DNA from 3 places in the Variovorax sp. PAMC28562 genome. Region 3 is predicted to be linked to each of the others. Evidence: predicted binding sites of a transcription regulator. Region 3 holds the regulator's gene; each other region holds the start of a gene.
What was found. Region 3 encodes LexA, which represses DNA repair genes until DNA is damaged. Its sites were predicted from a motif close to ACTGTATNNNNATACAGT; they were not measured.

Region 1 (4,166 bases), 1.8 Mb from region 3:
CCGACCTGCTGATGCAGCATCGCGCGCAAAGCCGGATCTTCTCTGCCGGCTTCTGCAGGTACGCTCGTTTCTCTCTGCGCCCGCCACTGCCGCAGCAAGTCAGACAGCGGTAGACGCTTGACCACGAAGGCGATGATGCGGCGCACCGCGCGACTGGTGCCGAGCGCCGGTGCGAGCTGGTCAGCCAACGCGTTGGCTGACAGCGCCTCGCCCGCGCGCTCAAGCGCACCATGGGCGCGAGGCATGGCCTCGATGCGGCCAGCGATGGCTGCCGACAGCCGCTCGCTCAAGCTGTCGCCATGCGCCGCGACGACATGCCTGAGCGCCCTGCGGCGCCCCTGCGCCACGCCGAGCATCACGTACAGCGGCACAAAAGCGACGAGCAGCACCGCCACCAGCACGGCCGGAGAGGTGAGCAGCGCGAGCAGGGCACCGGCGCCGCCAGCCCGAGCCCCCGCCATGCCGGGCCCGTTGAGCCGGCCGACATACACGAAGAACAAACCGCCGCCCAGCAGCAATGCCAGCGCCACGCCGATGGCAACGGACCCGGCAAATGCCGCACCTGCTTTAAAGCCCGTTCGGGCGATGGATTGGGAGAAGGGTGTTTTTGTTTTCGACATGAGCTGCATTCCGATGTGTGACGACGCGGATCATGCCCGGAGGAACTCACTCATCGACGGTCCCTTTCAGGACCTTGGCCACGACGCCCCCGGCAAAGCCACGCGCCATCAAAAAACGCATCTGCTTGCCGCGCTCTTTGGCGTCGAGCGGTATGGCATCGAAGCGGCGCCCCCAAACGTCGCGGGCGCGGGCCAGCTCGGTGTCTTGCAGCCCAGCGACGGCCTGCGTGATTGCTTCTGAAGCGATGCCCTTTTTCTGCAGCTCCTGGCGCAAGCGCATCGCGCCCATGCGCGGCGCTCGCTGGTTCAAGACCGACTGAACCACGCGCGGCTCGCTGATGAAGTCCTTGGCCTGAAGCTCGTCGAGCGCCGTCGCCAGCATGCCGGGCTCTTCTTCGTACTTCTTCAGCTTGCGTTCGAGTTCCGGGCGTGAATGCTCGCGCTGGCTCAGCAAACGCAGGGCGCGGCCTTTAAGAGACGGGGCAGCAAAGGCCATGCGAAACCTGCGTCGCGCCGCTCTGCTTCTTACTTGTCGGCTTGCTCGGATTTTTCGGCCTTCTCGGCCTTTTCAGCCTTGGGCGCCTTCACCGGCTTGGCTTCTACCAGCTCGGCCAGGACAGGGATGCCCAGCGATTCGCGCACCTTGTTCTCGATCTCGCGTGACAGCGTCGGGTTCTCGCGCAGGAACTCGCGTGCGTTGTCGCGGCCCTGACCAATTTTTTCGCCGTTGTAGGCGTACCAGGCGCCCGACTTGTCGACGATCTTGGCGGTCACGCCCATGTCGATGATTTCGCCTTCGCGGCTGATGCCCTCGCCGAACAGGATGTCGAACTCCGCCGTCTTGAAAGGCGGGCTGACCTTGTTCTTGACGACCTTGACCTTGGTCTCGTTGCCGATCGCTTCTTCGCCCTTCTTGATGGTGCCGATGCGACGAATGTCGAGCCGGACCGACGCGTAGAACTTGAGCGCGTTGCCGCCGGTGGTGGTTTCGGGCGAGCCGAACATCACGCCGATCTTCATGCGGATCTGGTTGATGAAGATGACCATGCAGTTGGTCTTCTTGATGCTGGCGGTCAGCTTGCGCAGCGCCTGGCTCATCAGGCGGGCCTGGAGACCGGGCAACGAGTCGCCCATGTCGCCTTCGATTTCGGCACGCGGGGTGAGCGCGGCGACCGAGTCGATCACGATCAAATCGACGGCACCTGAACGCACCAGTGAATCGACGATTTCGAGCGCCTGCTCGCCGGTGTCGGGCTGGCTGATCAGCAGGTCGGACAGGTTCACGCCCAGCTTTTGCGCGTACTGCACGTCGAGCGCGTGTTCGGCGTCGACGAAGGCGCAGGTGCCTGACTGCTTTTGCATTTCGGCGATGACCTGAAGCGTGAGCGTGGTCTTGCCCGAGGATTCCGGTCCGTAAATTTCGATGACCCGGCCGCGCGGCAAGCCGCCGACGCCCAACGCGATGTCAAGGCCGAGCGAGCCGGTCGACACAACCTGGACGTCTTCCAGCGCCTCGCCTTCACCGAGCCGCATGATCGTGCCCTTGCCGAACTGCTTCTCGATTTGAGCGAGAGCAGCCTGCAGTGCCTTGGCCTTTTCGCTGCCTGCAACCGAAATGCTGGTGCCTTTGACGAGTGCGTCCATTTGAGAATCTCCTTGAATATCAACGGGTTGGAATGACTTCGATCCATCTGCTTTTAACTACAGGCTGGATGCTTGAACAGTAGTGTAGAGGCTCATTGATTTAAGTAAACCCGTTTTTTAGTCAGTTTGATTTACCATTAAAGCCATGACTCCGGACCCCGAAAACGCATGGCGCCAAACCCATTTGGGCCGACTGCTCGGCCATGCGATGCGCCGCTTCGACGAACGCGTGCTCGCACTCATGGCGCACGACGTCGACGTGCCGCTGGCGCTCTCGAATCTGGCTGCGCGCTCGCAGATCAGCGCGGCGCACATCCACATCACGCGTCACTTGGCACGCGATGGCGCCCGGCTCACGGCGCTGGCCGCGAGCGCTGGCATGACGAAGCAGGCCATGGGCACGCTGGTCGATCAATGCGAAGCCTGGGGCCTGGTCACCCGCGGCCCCGACCCGCTCGACGCGCGCGCACGCCGCGTGCAGTTCACCGCCGACGGGCTCGCCTGGCTCGAAGCTTTTCGCAAAGCCGTCGCGCAAGCAGAGGACGAGTTTCGTGCCAGCGTCGGAAACGACATCGCCACCGTGGTAACCATCGGCCTCGAAGCCTATGCCGCAGCCTAGAATTTGCGCAACAAGCCGGAGGTGGCGATGCGGATTCTGATTGCAGAAGATGACCAGGTGCTGGCCGATGCCCTGCTGCGCAGCCTGCGCACCTCGGGTGCGGCAGTCGACCACGTCGCCACCGGCTCGCAAGCCGATGCGGCGTTGATGACCAACAGCGAATTCGACCTGCTGATCCTCGACCTCGGCCTGCCCAACATGCACGGCCTTGAAATCCTGAAGCGCCTGCGCGCCCGTGGCTCACAGCTCCCGGTGCTGGTGCTCACCGCGGCCGACAGCGTCGAAGAGCGCGTCAAGGGCCTCGATTACGGGGCCGACGATTACATGGCCAAGCCGTTCTCGTTGCAGGAGCTCGAAGCCCGCGTGCGCGCCCTCACGCGGCGCGGAATGGGCGCCACCAGCAACGCCATCAAGCACGGCCCGCTGGTGTACGACCAGGCAGGTCGCGTGGCGACCATCGACGGCAAGATGGTCGAACTCTCGGCGCGCGAGCTTGGCCTGCTCGAAGTGCTACTGCAGCGGGCGGGACGGCTGGTGAGCAAAGACCAACTGGTCGAACGGCTGTGCGAATGGGGCGAAGAAGTGAGCCTCAACGCCATCGAGGTCTACATCCATCGCCTGCGCAAGAAGATCGAGAAAGGCCCGGTGCGCATCGCGACCGTTCGCGGCCTCGGTTATTGCCTGGAGAAGATTCCGGCGTGAAGCTCTTCCAGCGCGGTCAGCGCTCCCTGTTCGGGGAAATCCTCGACTGGATGCTGACCCCGCTGCTGCTGCTGGTGCCGGTCAGCATCGGCCTCACATGGCTGGTGGCACAAGGCATCGCCAACGCGCCCTTCGATCGCGCGCTGGAGTACAACGTGCAGACGCTGGCCAAGCTGGTCACGGTGCAGGGCGACCACGTGCTGTTCAACCTGCCGCAGCCGGCACGCGAGATCCTGCGAGCCGACGACACCGACCACGTCTACTACCAGGTGCTGACGTCGAGTGGCGAATCGCTCGGTGGCGACCACGACATACCACCCCCACCCGAAGACGAATCCGCCACCATCGGTTCGGTGCACATGCGAGATGCCGAGATGCGGGGCGCGACGGTGCGCGTGGCCTACACCTGGGTCCAGCCGCCGCTTGAAACGGCACCGTTGGTGCTCGTGCAGGTGGCAGAGACCCGCGAAAAGCAGCAGGTGCTGGCGACTGAAATCATCAAGGGCGTGCTGCTGCCGCAGTTCGCCATCCTGCCGCTCGCCATCCTCTTGATCTGGCTCGCACTCGTGCGCGCCATCAAG
Region 2 (4,166 bases), 740 kb from region 3:
CCCAGACCAGACCGGCCTCGGGGCTCTCCGCGACGTAATAATCGCGCGCCATCGGCTCGCCGCCTTCGTTGTGGTCGTCGGCCCACCACCCGCCTTCGAGCCGCTGCGGCCCGACCAGCCGCCGCAACCGCCCGTGGTACCAGGGATGCCCGGCGCGTATTTCGAGGCGCAGCGGCTCGCGCAGCAACCAGGGCGGAAAGGTACTTACGCCCTCTCCCCTGGGGGGAAGGCAGGGATGGGGGCTCCCCCCGCGACGGCCCGTAGCAAGCCCCCTCCGCAATGCCGGGCCCCACGCCTGCATCGCCTCCGGTCGATGGTCCGCCACGGCCACCGGCACCTGCACCTGCTGCGCCCCCAACCGCGCACTCAGCCGTTCCACCAACTCGTGCAGCTTGTCGCCCTTGCGGTTGTCTTCAGGCAGGAAGCTCGTGCTCGCGCCGGCCCAGGGCGACGTGTCGAGCGAGCGCAAGCGCAACCAGCTCGCAGGCGCACCGAGCTGGGTCAGCGCCAGCCGCTCACTCATCAGTTTGCGCAGATGCGCCATGTCTTGCGTGGGCTCGGCGGTACGCACGGTGATGCTCTGATGCGGCGGCAGGTTCACCCCGTTGAAGCGCCTCAAATCGAGCGTCCATTCGAGTTCGAGCGCCAGCACGCCGCGCTGACGCGCGCGCAGCCAGATCTGCAGTGCCGACAACAAGCGGTTGGCCGACCACATGAGTTCATGCGCGTTCTCGGCCAGCGCCGGCAGCTCGAGCTTCTGGTCGAACACATCGGGCAAGGTAAGCCACGTGTGCTTCTCGGGGCGCAAGCCCCACGCCATGTCGAGCGTCTCACGCAGCGTCGTACCGAAGCGCCGCGAAAGACCGCCGCGCGGCAGCGCCGCCACGTCGCCCCAGGTGCGGCAGCCCATGCGCTCCAGCACGTCGAGATGCTCCCGCGCAGCCGTGAGTGCGCCGAGCGGCAGGGCGGCCGGCACATCGACGGGCGGCTTGTGGCCGCGCGCGAACAGCCGCAGCCGTGCCAGCGCGATCAAGCCATTGGCGCCCTGCACTTTCTGGATGCGCGTGCCGGGCGCCGGGTTCCAAGCGGTCATCAGGCGCATCAACGACTGCTGCCCGCCCCAGAGCCGCTCGCAGGCCGAGACTTCGAGCAGGAGCGCTTCGTCGAGCCATGTGACACGCGGCGTGAATTGCAGCGCCCACCAGCCGAGGGTTTCGATGGAAGGAGGCGCAGCGACAGGCGTGTTGGCGGCTGGCGCGCCAGGCGTCGGTGCCGTTGCAGCCACAGGTGCCCGGTCTTCTTCAGGCTGCCACCGCAACGCGATCCATTGCATGCGATTGCCCCTCCTTCCTGCGCAAGTCCAGACGGACCACGGTCGTGCCGGGATTTGCTTCTTCTTGCGCGCCTTGCAGTTCCTGCATGCGCCGCTTGCGCCGCAACTGGCTGGCCGCCAGCAACGCCGTCATGCGCTCGCTGCGGGCGGGCAAAGTCAAGGGCATTGCCAGCGGCGGGCCACGGCGCTTCAGCAAATGGACGTCCATCTGCCCGCCTTCTGCCGGAACCACCTGCAGCCGCAACCGCGCCGGTGAAGCCGACTGCGCCATGGATTCAGGCCTGAAGACGAACAACAGCCCCTCATGCTGTGCCGCAGCGAGTTGCAGCCTGCGCAACTCGCCCACGCGCGCCTGCGGCAACCACGCCAGAACGCCCGCCACGTCGGCGCAACGCAAGGCCTGCTCGCAAGCCCATAGCCGTGCGGCAGACGCCTCGCTGCGCACCCACATCAGCGCCTCGACCGGCAACCCCGCGGCGGCGAGCGCCGGGCCGAAGGGCTCGTAAGGTGCGCCGATCAATACCACCGGCCCGCCCCGCGTTTCGACCGCGCGAGACAGCACCGGCAGCAGCAGTCGCCAGACATGCGCTTCAGGTGCCGCCTGCAGCACCTCGGTCATCGCGCCGATGGGCCAGCCGCCCCCCGGCAGCTCGGCGTCGAGCGCGGGGTGGCCGGTGCCGAGCACGGGCATGTCGGCGCTGCCCAGCTCGTCACCGCGCCAGACGTTCTGGCGCGCGGACGGGGAAAAGGAGTCGAAGGAAGGGAGGCCCATGATGAATCGTTAACTGTATTTTTATACAGTATTCCGAAAACCCCAACCACTTCTTTGCAACACTCTCAGGCGATCGCTGCCGGAACGATGCCCGATTCACTTACTCCGCCCCGCGATCCGTGCGAACTGCCGAGGGCAAGCCCAGCAACAGCGCCAGGCGGCTGGAAGGACACGGGCCGCGTGCGCTACTACATCGGCATCAGTCGAAGAAGCGCAGCAGCTGACGGTTGACTTCGTCGGCGCGCTCGTACTGCGTCCAGTGACCGGCGCCATCGACCACCGCGCCCCCGCGATTCGGATGACCGGCAGTCAATCGCGCCACCAGCGGCCGCGGGTCGGCGGTGACGTCGTACTCACCCCACATCAGCAGCAACGGACAGGTCAGCGTGTCGATCGCCGCCTGCAGCCCACCGGCCATGGACACGTCCTTGCTGCGGAATCGCGTGCCGTGGCACGACACGTCGTGGATCTCGAAAGCCAGCGGATCGGAAGCCTTGTCGTGCAGCATGAGCGCGTCGAGGTTGTGCTTCAAGGCGGCACGCTCGGCTTGGCGATCGACCGAGCGGCGCCAGTTGATCATGTCCAGCGTGAGGCGCCGCAGCGACGCATGGCCGCCGCTGCCGACCAGCGCCAGCCGACGCACCGGACGCCGCGTGGCAAAGGTCGACGCCACCAGTCCGCCGAAGGAGAACCCGCCGAGGTCGACTGGCGTATCGGCGCCGATCAGCATGTCAAGCGTGCCGCCCAGCGCCGTCAGCAACGGATCGATCGGCGCCTGGCCGTCGGCCATCGGCAAAGGCTTGTCGGAGTCGAGGAAGCCCGGCATGTCGGGCAACCACAGCGTGTGTTCGGCCGACAGCGCCTCGACATTGCGGATCCAGTGCATCCAGCTGCCATGGCCGCCGTGCAACAACACCAGCGGCGGGTAGGTGATGTCGGTCTCGGTGTTGCCGAAGCGGCGCCAGCGCACGCGCACGCCTTCGTGCACCGGATCGTGGTGCGTCGACAGCGCGTCGATGCGTTCGATGAAGGCGCGGGCGCCGGCGTCGGAATCTGGCGGAAAGTTCATGGAAGCATGCGCTGGAGTTCGGGTTCTTTGTCGATGAACTGGTGCTTGAGGGCACCCGCCACGTGCAGCGCGAACAGCCCGTACAGGATGTAGCCGGCCCAGATGTGCAGCGCACCGAACTTGTCGTGCAGCATCTCCTTGGTCGCGGGCTCGATGTTCATGATCCAGCCGATGCGCGGCCAGGGCACCAGGGCGAAAAGGTGCATCGGATGGGCGGCGGCGTCTTTCCAGGCCGAGTCGTGCATCCAGCCCGACAGGGGCAGCAAGATCATCAATGCATACAGCGTGCCGTGTGCAGCGTGTGCGGCGAAGCTTTCGAGCCGACCGTAAGAAAGGGGCATCGCCGGCGGCCGGTGCGTAAAGCGCCACAGAAGCCGCAAGATCACCAGACCGAGGACCGTGATGCCGATCGACTTGTGGGTGTCGACCGCAGGCCGAACCCAGTCGTCGGGAAAGAGGTCGACCGCCAGGATCAACGCGATGTTGACCGCCATCAGCGCGGCGATGAGCCAGTGCAACAGCATGGCGGTCTTGGTGTAGCGGGCGTGTGGGAGCATCGAGGGAATTTTCAGGGCAGAACCGACTCAGCTTATGAACCGGGGCGATTGTCCCCTGCGTTAACGGCCTCTTTTCGGGCATCTTCCCGGGCACTTTTTCGAGCATCCTTTCCTTGAACGATTCCCTTCGCAGTGCGTTCGTGGCCGCATCCCCGCGGCTCACGCCGCCGCCCACGCCGCTGGTCAGCGTGCTGATCCACAGCAGCGTGCTCGTGTTGTGGATCGCTCTTTTCGCGATGGCCTTCAAGGTCGGCGGCGTGTGGGGCTGGTCGGTCGGGGTGGCGTATGTGCTGTACGACACCGTGTTGCTGCTCTTCGTCGGCTGGCACACGTTGCCGATCCTGCGACGGCCCGCCGCTTTGCCTGCGCGCGTCGGCGCGACGGACGTGCAGCGCGATACGCTGGGCGTGATCGTCGCCTCGCACAATGAAGCGG
Region 3 (4,166 bases):
GCGATGTACTTCAGCCGCGCGCCGATTCCTTGGTGGCGAGACGGCGCCGGCCAGGGCGGCCAAAAAAGCCAGGTCACCACCCCTGCGTTGCCGACGCCACCGCCTCTGCGGCACATCGGCATCTATGGCTACCGGGCCGGTTTCGTGAAACGCTTTCCAAGCCTGCCTCCAGCGCCGATCGAGGCCATCGAGGCACTCGAACAACTGCGCGTTCTGTGGCACGGGTACCGGATCGCCGTTCATGTCTCGCAGCACGCGCCGGGTCCCGGCGTCGACACGCCTGAAGACCTGCAGCGCGTACGCGCGATCTTCGAAAAAGCCTGATCGCGACCGCGACCGCAAGCGGGATTTGCCGGCATTTCAGCACGAAGTCGCATGCTATCCTCGATGCGACTCCGCCCGGCATTGCCCGTAGATCGACGCTTCGGCAGGCTTGGCGCGACACAAATTCCAAGAACCTTCCGAGGACACCATGAGACTGATTTTGTTGGGCGCCCCCGGGGCAGGCAAAGGCACGCAAGCCGCCTTCCTCTGCCAGAAGTACGCCATTCCGCAAATCTCGACCGGCGACATGCTGCGGGCTGCCGTCAAGGCAGGCACGCCGCTCGGTTTGCAGGCCAAGGCGGTCATGGCTTCGGGTGCGTTGGTGAGCGACGACCTCATCATCAATCTGGTGAAGGAACGGCTGGCATTGCCCGACTGCGCCAACGGTTTTTTGTTCGACGGCTTCCCGCGGACGATTCCGCAAGCAGATTCGATGCGTGCAGCGGGCGTCAAGCTCGACTACGTCCTTGAAATCGACGTGCCTTTCTCGGACATCATCGATCGCATGAGCGGCCGCCGCTCGCACCCGGCCTCAGGCCGCACCTACCACGTCAAGTTCAACCCGCCGAAGCGCGTTGGGCACGACGACGTCACGGGTGACGAACTTATCCAGCGCGACGACGACAAGGAAGAAACCGTCCGCAAGCGGCTCGACGTCTACAGCGAGCAAACGCGACCGCTGGTGGACTATTACGCGACTTGGGCCAAATCTGATCCGACGGCAGCGCCAAAATACCGCGCCATCAGTGGCGTGGGCACGGTTGACGAAATCACGCAACGCGCGCTGACGGCTTTGAGCAGCTGAGGTGGCCTTCGGGGCGAACGAAGAAGTCGCTGCGGCGGCTTTTTTTGCGCCTTCGATGGCTTGAAGCCCAGGCCACCTCAGGCCGAGACAGGCGGCGAAGCCAACATCAACTCAAGCATCAACGCGATGCGTGCTTTGACCGGGGACAAGCCGCCGGCGTCGGGCCACGTGTCGTCACCGCGCGGCAGGATGCGGCCGTTGACGCAGCGTGTTGCACGGCGAATTTCGATGCCGGCCGCGTGCGCTCGAGCCGCGGCCGCTTCGATCGCGTGGTGAAGCGTACCGTTGCCCGTCGCAGCGAGGATGAGGCCGCGGACCGGACCGGCCGTCTCCTCCGCGCCATACGCCATCAGCGCATCGATGACTGCACCGGTCGCACCCGCGTGGCTCATGATGATCTCCACGCGCGGCCATTCGACGTCCGCGCTGATCACTTTGAGTTCGATTGCTGCGTCGAGGCCGGCAGCGCTGACATTGGCGGCAGGGGCGGCAGGCCAGTCACGGACGCGGCGCACCGCCCCTTCTTCCACATAGCCAAGCGGCCCGGCATCCCCGGACGCGAAGGCATCGAGCCGGTAGGTATGAACCTTCTGGACATCGATGGCGCTGTGAATGGTGCCTGCACACACCACGGTCACGCCGTGGGCGCCCGCGGTCGCTGCTACGGCAATCGCATCGCGCACGTTTTGCGGACCATCGGGTGCGAGTGCGGAGGCCGGGCGCATGGCGCAAGTCAGCACTACGGGCTTCTCCGCAGGCAACACAGAGTGCAAGAAAAACGCTGTCTCTTCAAGCGTGTCGGTGCCGTGCGTGATGACGATGCCGATCACATCGGGCACGTTCGACCAATGCATGCATCGTTCCGCCAGCTGGCGCCACAGATCGAAGCTCATGTCCTTGCTGTCGAGCTGCGCGACCTGTTCGGCAACTAGCGTCACGCCAGATGGCGCTCCAATCCCAGCGAGCAGATCTGCGACGCCCACCTCGCCCGCGGTGTAGCCGACGTTGTCTCCAGCCGATGCCGCACGGCCGGCGATCGTGCCCCCGGTGCCCAGCACCACAAGGCGACGCACTTCCGATTGCTCTGACTTCATCATCGCTTGCAAACTTTGAAAAACTGTTTAAAAATACAGCTACTGGATATTCAACCAGTGCCGCAAGGAGTTCCCATGCAATTCGCAGTGAAGCTTACCGCCCGCCAGCAACAAATTCTGGACCTTATCCAGAGCGCCATCGCGAGCACTGGTGCGCCGCCCACCCGTGCAGAAATAGCCACCGAACTCGGCTTTAAATCGGCCAATGCGGCAGAAGAACATTTACAGGCCTTGGCACGCAAGGGCGTCATCGACCTCATCAGTGGCACGTCGCGCGGCATCCGGCTTCGGGGCGATGCGCTCCGTTCGCTCAACGAGTCGCGCAACAACCAGTTTTCGCTTTCACTGCCGGGCATGGCTCAACTGGCGCTGCCGCTGATTGGTCGCGTAGCGGCCGGTTCGCCCATCCTCGCGCAAGAGCATGTCGATCGAACCTACTACGTCGAAAACACGCTGTTCCAGCGGCAGCCCGACTATTTGCTCAAGGTCCGCGGCATGTCTATGCGCGACGCCGGGATCATGGATGGCGACCTGCTGGCTGTGCAGTCCACCAAGGAGGCGCGCAACGGGCAGATCGTGGTGGCGCGACTGGGTGATGAAGTGACCGTCAAGCGTTTGCGCCGAAACAAACAAGTCATCGAGCTGCACGCCGAGAATCCGGACTATCCGTCCATCATCGTGCAGCCTGGCGAACCTTTCGAAATCGAAGGTCTCGCCGTTGGCCTCATCCGCAACACGATGCTGATGTGAGGTAGCACCTTTCTTGCGCGCACTCAGCGCGCAAAAACCGGCTGCGACAGGTGGCGGGCGTATGGCGAAGAGCCATCACCCTGGCACAGCCGTTCAAGCAATCCTGCCTGTGTTCAACCTCTGACCTATTTGGAGATCGCATGGGACTCGCTTCGCTTACTTTTTCAGACCTCTTCGCCGACCTATGGATGCCGATGCAATTGTTGGCCGATCGCTGGTTGCCCAACAGAGGGCTCGCCGCATCGCCGCGCAGAAACGCGACCGGCTTGCGCTATGTCGCGGTCAGACCGCCATGTGGTTTGCGGTTATCGGAGCCGGGTTGCGCAAGCGCCGTTTCGCCGTCGCGTCCGCTGCGCGTGGTGCGTGTCGTTGACCCGCAGGAGCCCGGTCGTCGCACGGGCCGCGTGGTGATTTCGGGTCGCATAGCGGACGTGTGCGCCGAACTCGATCGATTGGCCGCACTCGAGGCTGCCGAGACACTCGACGGTCGCCATCGATTTCACTGACGAACATTTCGTTGCCGCCTTCCGTGGCGACAACGACGTCGACTGCCTGTTAAGGCCAATGACGCGAGGCACAATGGCACGCCATGAACATTGTGATCCTCGACGACTACCAGGACGCGGTGCGCAAGCTGCGCTGCGCCGCCAAACTCGACGCCTATGCAGCCAAGGTTTATACAAACACCGTCAAAGGTATCGGACAACTTTCGGTGCGCTTGAAAGACGCCGATGTGATCGTGCTCATTCGCGAGCGGACGCAGATATCGCGGCAGTTGGTCGAGAAGCTTCCCAAGCTCAAACTGATTTCGCAAACCGGCCGCGTCGGCAGTCACATTGACGTCACCGCGTGCAGTGAGCAAGGTATTGCGGTGGCAGAAGGTTCCGGCTCGCCACAGGCCCCAGCCGAGCTGACGTGGGCGCTCATCATGTCGGCGATGCGCCGTCTGCCACAGTACATCAGCAATCTGAAGCACGGCGCGTGGCAGCAGTCAGGCCTTAAATCGGCGTCGATGCCGGCCAATTTCGGCCTCGGCTCGGTGTTGAAGGGCAAGACGCTCGGCATCTGGGGCTACGGCCGTATCGGTCAACTGGTCGCGCGCTACGGCCAGGCATTCGGTATGCAGGTGGTGATTTGGGGCCGTGAGGCCAGCTGCGCCAAGGCGCGCTCCGATGGCTTTCAGGTCGCGCCGA

Region 1: recA (recombinase RecA) is a predicted target of LexA. The motif match lies at 2,311-2,328, and genes of this name have one in related genera.
Region 2: imuA (translesion DNA synthesis-associated protein ImuA) is a predicted target of LexA. The motif match lies at 2,118-2,135, and genes of this name have one in related genera.

What each region holds. Positions count from the first base shown of each region.
Region 1 covers NZ_CP060296.1:1,069,347-1,073,512, forward strand. The annotation lists gene H7F36_RS05025 (hypothetical protein) at 1-620, opposite strand, end outside; gene recX (recombination regulator RecX) at 667-1,116, opposite strand; gene recA (recombinase RecA) at 1,146-2,264, opposite strand; gene H7F36_RS05040 (MarR family winged helix-turn-helix transcriptional regulator) at 2,410-2,883, shown strand; gene H7F36_RS05045 (response regulator transcription factor) at 2,911-3,585, shown strand; gene H7F36_RS05050 (sensor histidine kinase) at 3,582-4,166, shown strand, end outside.
Region 2 covers NZ_CP060296.1:3,212,589-3,216,754, reverse strand. The annotation lists gene H7F36_RS15150 (DNA polymerase Y family protein) at 1-1,333, opposite strand, end outside; gene imuA (translesion DNA synthesis-associated protein ImuA) at 1,302-2,105, opposite strand; gene H7F36_RS15140 (alpha/beta fold hydrolase) at 2,305-3,174, opposite strand; gene H7F36_RS15135 (cytochrome b) at 3,171-3,731, opposite strand; gene H7F36_RS15130 (glycosyltransferase family 2 protein) at 3,845-4,166, shown strand, end outside.
Region 3 covers NZ_CP060296.1:3,954,268-3,958,433, forward strand. The annotation lists gene kdsB (3-deoxy-manno-octulosonate cytidylyltransferase) at 1-324, shown strand, start outside; gene adk (adenylate kinase) at 473-1,129, shown strand; gene H7F36_RS18585 (asparaginase) at 1,207-2,226, opposite strand; gene lexA (transcriptional repressor LexA) at 2,299-2,973, shown strand; gene H7F36_RS18595 (hypothetical protein) at 3,114-3,479, shown strand; gene H7F36_RS18600 (D-2-hydroxyacid dehydrogenase family protein) at 3,563-4,166, shown strand, end outside.